2 regions of the Streptomyces hazeniae genome follow, and region 2 is predicted to be linked to the other one. Evidence: riboswitches for the same ligand, from Rfam matches in the RefSeq annotation. Region 2 holds a riboswitch; the other holds the start of a gene.

Region 1 (3,396 bases), on a different contig from region 2:
CGCGGATGCCGTAGGTCTCCGTGAGGCGTTCGGGGGTCAGGACGTCCTCGGGGGGTCCGTCCGCGATGATCCGTCCCTCGTGGAGCAGCACGATCCGGTCGGCGACCGCGGCGGCCTGGTCGAGGTCGTGCAGGACGACGCCGACGGCGATGTCGTGGACGTCCGCGAGGTCGCGGATGAGGTCGAGGAGTTCGACCTGGTAGCGCAGGTCGAGGTAGGTGGTCGGTTCGTCGAGCAGGAGGACGCCGGTTTCCTGGGCGAGGCAGCCGGCGAGCCAGACGCGCTGGAGCTGTCCTCCGGAGAGGTGTTCGGCGCCGCGTTCGGCGAGTTCCTCGACGCCGGTCAGCCGGAGGGCCCGGTCCACGGCCGCCCGGCCGCGCGGGTCGGCCCTGCCCCAGCGCCCCCGGTACGGGTAGCGGCCGAACTCCACGACGTCCCGTACCGACAGGCCGCTGGGCGCGGCGCGGCCCTGGGTGAGCAGGGCCACCTGCCGGGAGAACTCGCGGGGACTCAGGGCGAAGCCGTCGGTGTCGGCGTCGATGGCGAGTGTGCCCTGCCGGGGCCGCTGCAGGCGGGCGAGGGTCCGCAGCAGCGTCGACTTCCCGCTGCCGTTCGGGCCGACCAGGACGGTCACCTCGCCGAGGGGCAGAGCGACCGACGCGTCGTGCACGACGTCGACGGCGTCGTAGGCGACGGTCACGTCCGCGGCCGACAGCGCGTGACCGCGGACGGACGGGGCCTCGGGGGTCTCTTCACCAGCTTTCACGCAGATAAGGCTAGCCTCACCTAAACGGACGGTGGCTCCCGGGGCCGCGGGTTTCCGCTTTCCGGATCGACGCGGTTATGTTGAGCATGCAACCGGTTCGCCCCTCCTGTCCAGGAGAGGCGTCGCAAGAGGGAACCCGGTGGGAATCCGGGACTGCCCCGCAGCGGTGAGCGGGAACGACCGCCGTCACACGCACTGGGTCCGGCGAACGGGCCCGGGAAGCGACGGCCTGTAGGTGTCCTGACGGGACGCGCCCGCGAGTCCGAAGACCTGCCGGTCGCCCGTGTGCGACACCCGCCCACGGTGCCCGGAGGCCTCGAGGGAAGGCCGGTGCCGGACTCCGGCCGTGCCGTCGCGCGCGGACCGCGACCGCGCCGCTTCCCGACGCCCTCCTCGTCCCGGCCGGACAGCGACTCGCGAAGGAGAGTTCTGTGGCGCACCAGCCCACCGTCTTCCGCACCGACCCGGCGGACCACGCGGCATCCCGCGCGTCCCGGTCCGCCGTCACGCTCGCGCACATCATGAGCGAGCACGACACCAACCTCTACGGCACCATCCACGGCGGCGTGGTGATGAAACTCATCGACGACGCGGCGGCGGCCGCCGCCGGCAGGCACGGCGGGCCGCCGGCGGTGACGGTCTCCGTCGACCGGATGCGGTTCCTCGCCCCCGTGCGCGCGGGCGACCTGCTCACCGTGCACGCCGGACTGGAGGGCGTCGGCCGGACCTCGATGAACATCGCGGTCCGGGTCACCGCGGAGCGGTGGAACTCTCCCGGGCCGGTCACCGAAGTGGCCACCGCGCAGCTCACGTTCGTCGCGGTCGACGCGGACGGACGGCCGCGCCCGGTGCCGCCGCTGCCCGGGGCGGACACCGCCGGGGGCGAGTGAGTGCGGGCTCACAGCGGGCGTTCTGGTCAACGCCCCGGAGCGTCCGTACACTTGCCCACTGTCCGCAAGGACGACAACTGAACGCGTACGCGACGGAGAAGCCGGTGGGAATCCGGCGCTGACCTGCAACCGTGAACGGCGGCACCGCCCGCCGTGAGCCGGACCGCCCGCGCGCACGTGCACCGCTTTGCACTGTCATGGTCTGCAGCGTGGAGCCCGACCCCTCGGTTTCCCCGCCCCTGAACGCCGCCTGAAGCACGATCGGCGCGTCGGGGGCGCGTACGTGCCGGGGGCCGGTGCCCACCTCAGGGGGAGGGGCACCGACGATGAGCCGAGTACTACGCCCGTGGATCACCGCCGTCCTGGTGGCGGCCTGCGGCGTGCTGACCGGCCTCGGCACGCCGGAGACGGCCGCCGCGGTCGACACCTCCCGCGGCCGTCCCGGCTTCTGCCCCGACGGCAACGGGGTCACCGTGATCGTCGACTTCCGCGAACTCGGCGGACAGACCCTCGTCCGGTGCGCCGTGGGCAGTCAGGAGACCGGACTCGCGGCGCTGAAGGCGGCGGGCATCCAGGTGACCGGCACCAACCGCTGGGGCGAGTCGTTCATCTGCCGGCTGGAGGGCAAGCCCACGGCGGAGACCGAACCCTGCATCGACACCCCGCCGGCCTCGGCGTACTGGTCCTACTGGCACGCGCCGAACGGCGGCGCGTGGACCTACAGCCAGTACGGGGCGACCTACCGCAATCCGCCGGAGGGCAGCTTCGAGGGCTGGTCCTTCTCCAAGGGGCGCGACATGGACTCCGCGCCCGCGCCGCGCGTCGCCCCGCGCCGGCCGTCCGCGTCCAACGGCGGGCAGAGCTCCGGCGGTTCGTCGTCCGGTGGGTCCTCGTCCGGCGGGTCGTCGTCGAGCGGCGGATCGTCCTCGGGCGGCTCCTCCGGCGGGACCGGCGGCACGGGCCCGGGCGGCGGCGCGTCGTCCGGCGACACCGGTGCCGACCGTCCGGGGAACGGAGACGGGCCGGCGTCGGACCGCCCAGGCGGCCGGGACGAGGACGGCAAGCCGGACGGGAAGGACCGCGACGGCGAGAAGCGGGACGGGAAGAAGAGCCCCGACCCCACCGCCTCCGCCGACGACGAGTCGGCCGCTCCCGGGGCCGCTCCGAGCCCGACCGAGGCCGCGGACTGGAGCGGCGGCGAGGACCGGCCCGACCAGGCGGCGTCCGGCTCCTCCCTGTCCGCCGGGACCGCGCTGACCGCCGCGGCGGCCGCCGCCCTGGCCGTCGGCGCCGCGGTCCTCGCCTGGCGCCGCCGTCGCACCGGGCACGGGGACTAGCCGGACGTGAAGGACTCCGCAGGAGGCAGAACCACCGCCCTCGCACCGCCGTCCGGCTCCCCCGCCGTACGCCGGGCGGCGGGCGCGCTGCCCCGGACGCTGCACCCGGGCTGCTGGTGGCTGTGGGCGCTGGGCCTCGCGGCCGCCGCGAGCCGGACCGGCAACCCCGTGCTGCTCGGGCTGCTGCTGTCGGTGGCGGGCCTGGTCGTCGTGCAGCGGCGCAGCGACGCCCCCTGGGCGCTCGCGTTCCGCCTCTACCTCGCGCTGGGCGCGTTCATCGTCCTGATGCGGGTGGTGTTCCGGATCGTCTTCGGCGGAGGCCAGGGCGACGTGGTGCTGTTCGTGCTGCCCGAGATCCCGCTGCCCGAACTGGCGCGCGGCATCCGCCTGCTCGGCCCGGTCG
Region 2 (3,396 bases):
TCGAAGCGGCGCGCGTAGGCCTGGGCGTCGTCGCTCCGCCAGTACGGCCCGCCGTTGTACCGCGCGGCGAGCTCCTGCATCTGCGCACGTGTCATCTGCTCGGCCGGCACGTCCGCGAAGCCGCTCTCCGCCTTCATCTGCGCCAGGTACTCGGAGGCGATGAAGACGTTCTGCGCCGGGTCCTTGATCGCGTCCTCGACCCGCGCCCGCTGGTCGTCGGTGAGGTGGTGCGGGTCGTAGCCGAGGACCTCGGCGCCGCGCCGGACCTGCACGGCGAGCGGCCCCATCGACGTCTGGTCGGCCTCCCCGGTGCCGGGCACGAGCTGCCGCACCTCGTCGGCCACGTCGTCCACCACCGCCGGCGCGCCCCCGACCTCCTGCCACGCGATGCCCGCGACCATCTCGGGCGGCAGCCCGGAGTGGTGGGCGGCGGCCCTGATCAGCGCGCTGTTGGCGTCGACGTAGGCCCGGAGGGTCTCCTCCGAGTCCGAGGGCAGGAGGTAGCTGATGCCCTTCGCGTCGGGGTGTTCCGCCGCCAGTGACCGGATGCGCTCCAGCTTCTCGTTCACGACGCGCGCGTCGCTGAGGGACGGGATCGCGTCGGTCTTGACGCCGGTGCCGGGAAGCTGCGCGTGGGGGTCGTCCGCGGCCTGCCGCGTCTCCTCCCGGAGAAGGCCGAGACTGCCCAGGATCTCCGCGGAGTCGCCGGAGCCGCCGCGGAACTCGGGGAGCGAGGCGTACGCCGTCCGCAGCTCGGCGAGGCAGCGGCTCCGCGCCTCCGACTCGACGCGCTGCGCGTCCTCGTAGGCGTCGTTCGCCTGCCGGTAGTGGCGTTCGGCGTCCTCCCGGATCGCGTCGACGTCGACGCCGATCTCACCGATCCGGTCCAGCAGGCCGGAGGAGTCGCGCAGATCCTCCCACTCCCGCATCGGGCTCTGCGCACCGGTCAGACGCGTGAGCAGGGTCGACTCCCGTGCGACGACCTCGGCCAGCTTCCGTTCGGAGAACTCGCCGTCGTCGAAGTGGCGTTGCGCCGTCGTCACGGCCTCGGCGTAGTCGGCCAGCGCCTGCCAGGCCTTGCGGAAACCGGCCGACAGGCCGTCCACGAGCTGCTTCGCCTCGTCCAGGCGCTTCACGTAGTGCTGCTGCGACGTGCTGACCCAGTCGACGCGGCCGGCCTTGAGGAAGGCGTCGTCCGTCGAGTCGGCGAGCCGGTGCAGCCGCGCGAACTCGTCGGCGTTGCGCTCGATGAGCGCCGGGTTGGCGTCGGCGAGGAACGCGACGTCGGCTCGGTGGGCCATCGCGGTCACCTGTCCTCGGGGTCGACGAGCCGCCCGGACTGCAGGATGCCGTCCAGGGCCCGCTGGGAGTCCTCGTCCGCGCGGGCGTAGGCGTGGCCCGTCGCCTCGAGCTTCGTCGCGAGGGCGGCCAGCAGCAGGACGGCGTCGGCGTACTGGTCGCGGGCGAACGTCGCGAACCGGTGCACGGACTCCGCCACCTCGGGATGCGACCGCGGCACCCGGCACATCGTGGCGTTCTCGCCGTCCATCCGTCCGGCGTGGAGGAGTCCCGCGACCTCGAGGAGCAGGTGTGAACTGCCGTCGATGGATGCGGCGCTCGCCGAGAATCCGCCCCCGTGCGTCGTCATGCGTCTCCCCGTTCCGTACCCTGCGTGGCGCGCCGACCAGTGTAGGCAGCGGCCGAGCGAGGGACGCGCGGAAAGATCACCTACGGCCCGTTGTCACCGCATACGTCTCCGCCGGATCCTCACCTCAGCGTGCGTCGCCGGGCAGCGGGGCCGCCGCCGACCCGGGTTCCGTGGCACGGCGCGGTGGGGTGAAGGTGTGCAGGTCGAGAACGGCGGGCGGGGGAGCGACCCCCGGGCCGCCGGCCCGGAGCCAGGCGGCGACGTCCTCGGTCGCCTCGGCGCTGTTGACCAGCGCCAGCCAGACGGGACGTCCGCCCGCGGCGCGCCCCTCGGCCGACGGCTGCACCACGACCACGTTCGCCTGGTCGCACACGTCCAGGCACTCGGACACCCGCACGGGCGCCTCCTGCCGCAGCCGCGCGAGCTGTTCGGCGTGGTCCACGCCGGTGATTTTGTGGCTGCCGCAGCAGCAGTCCCGGCACACCGTGACGCGGCACGGCACCTGTTCGGACGACCTCCCGGGCATGCTGCCCACGCTCCCCTCCGGGGAAGTCCGCCCCGGTTCGTCGAGGGGCGACCGCGGGGAGTCTCCTGGCTCTCGGGTCGCTGCTCGTCCCGGCCTTCCCGCCCCGCCGGGGGCAGTGGCCTGTCCGGGATCCGCTCGCCGATCACAGTGGCGGGACCGCGCCGGATTCGCACCGGCTTCCTCGTTCCGCCGTCGCCTTGTCGCCGGGCATCGTTCCACACCCCGGCTGCGCGCCGGGGGCACTCCGTGGGAGCGGGGCGTTCAGTCGGGGAGCGAGGAAGCCCGTGTCCAGGGGCGGGTAGGGGGCAGGGAGGTTCAGCTTGCCGCCGAATTCGACGGAGGTGACCGCCGTGGAGTGGCTGCGGGTCGAGCCACCCGCCGTGACGACCGGTTCCGTGTACGCGTAGGCGTGCCCGTCCTCGCGGTTGAGGAGCACGTACACGGGGACGCCCGCTGCGGCGTAGGTGCGCAGTCTTGGGCCGGTGTCCGTCTCGTGGTCGAGCGGGGAAGCCCGCACGGTCAGTACGGCTGGGCGCGGTTCTCGAAGGGGGCGGCGAGGGAGGGCTCGCGGTCGGCGGGGAAGGAGACGCGGTCCGGGTCGCCGTCGGAGGTGTAGCGGGCGACGGTGCCGTCCGCGAGCTTGTCGAGCCAGGAGGCGGAGGCGAAGTTCGCGTCGGGGCCGTCCGGGCCCTGGGAGCGGATGCGGGGGATCGCCGCCGGGTCGAAGTCCGAGGAGAAGGGGGACGGCGCGGGGTTGGCGCCGACCAGGTAGACCCCGGCGTGCCGGTAGTCGGTGTCGCCGGAGGAGCCCTCGACGGCGAGCCCGGCGTCGGAGGGCATCGAGCCGTTGGGCAGGGCGAGGGAGTCCACGGTGACGTCGTCCGGGAGGGCGTCGGTGATGGCCTTCTGGTTGCGGGCGACGGCGCGCTGGACCTCGGAGCCGGAGACCGTGCCGAGGGTGGTGTGCCGCAGGGTGTGGTTGCCGATCTCGAAGCCGTGGTCGTGCAGCCAGCCCAGCGTGCGCTGCCCGCCGGGTTCGGCGAACGGGTCGCCGTTGACGAAGAAGGTCGCGACCGGGCGGAAGTCCGGGTGCTTCGCCGCGACGTCGTGGAGGACGGCGACGGCGGTGTCCGGCTTCGGCTTCCCGGAGGCGTCGAGCGCGAGCTGGCTGACGGTGGAGTCGTCGAAGGTGAGGACGACGGGGTGGGTGCCCGCGGGGATG

The links. A riboswitch is a leader RNA that binds a small molecule or an ion and turns the genes downstream of it on or off. The one in region 2 is predicted to bind cobalamin.
Region 1: linked by a shared signal. The riboswitch ahead of RM572_RS05355 (acyl-CoA thioesterase) and the one ahead of RM572_RS24795 ((2Fe-2S) ferredoxin domain-containing protein) in region 2 are both predicted to bind cobalamin.

What each region holds. Positions count from the first base shown of each region.
Region 1 is NZ_JAVREQ010000003.1:31,908-35,303, forward strand. It holds gene RM572_RS05350 (ABC transporter ATP-binding protein) at 1-766, opposite strand, end outside; cobalamin riboswitch at 843-1,058, shown strand; gene RM572_RS05355 (acyl-CoA thioesterase) at 1,198-1,656, shown strand; gene RM572_RS05360 (hypothetical protein) at 1,983-2,993, shown strand; gene RM572_RS05365 (CbiQ family ECF transporter T component) at 3,000-3,396, shown strand, end outside.
Region 2 is NZ_JAVREQ010000029.1:8,910-12,305, reverse strand. It holds gene RM572_RS24805 (hypothetical protein) at 1-1,301, opposite strand, end outside; gene RM572_RS24800 (hypothetical protein) at 1,307-1,648, opposite strand; gene RM572_RS24795 ((2Fe-2S) ferredoxin domain-containing protein) at 1,773-2,174, opposite strand; cobalamin riboswitch at 2,234-2,356, opposite strand; gene RM572_RS24790 (hypothetical protein) at 2,317-2,691, opposite strand; gene RM572_RS24785 (polysaccharide deacetylase family protein) at 2,694-3,396, opposite strand, start outside.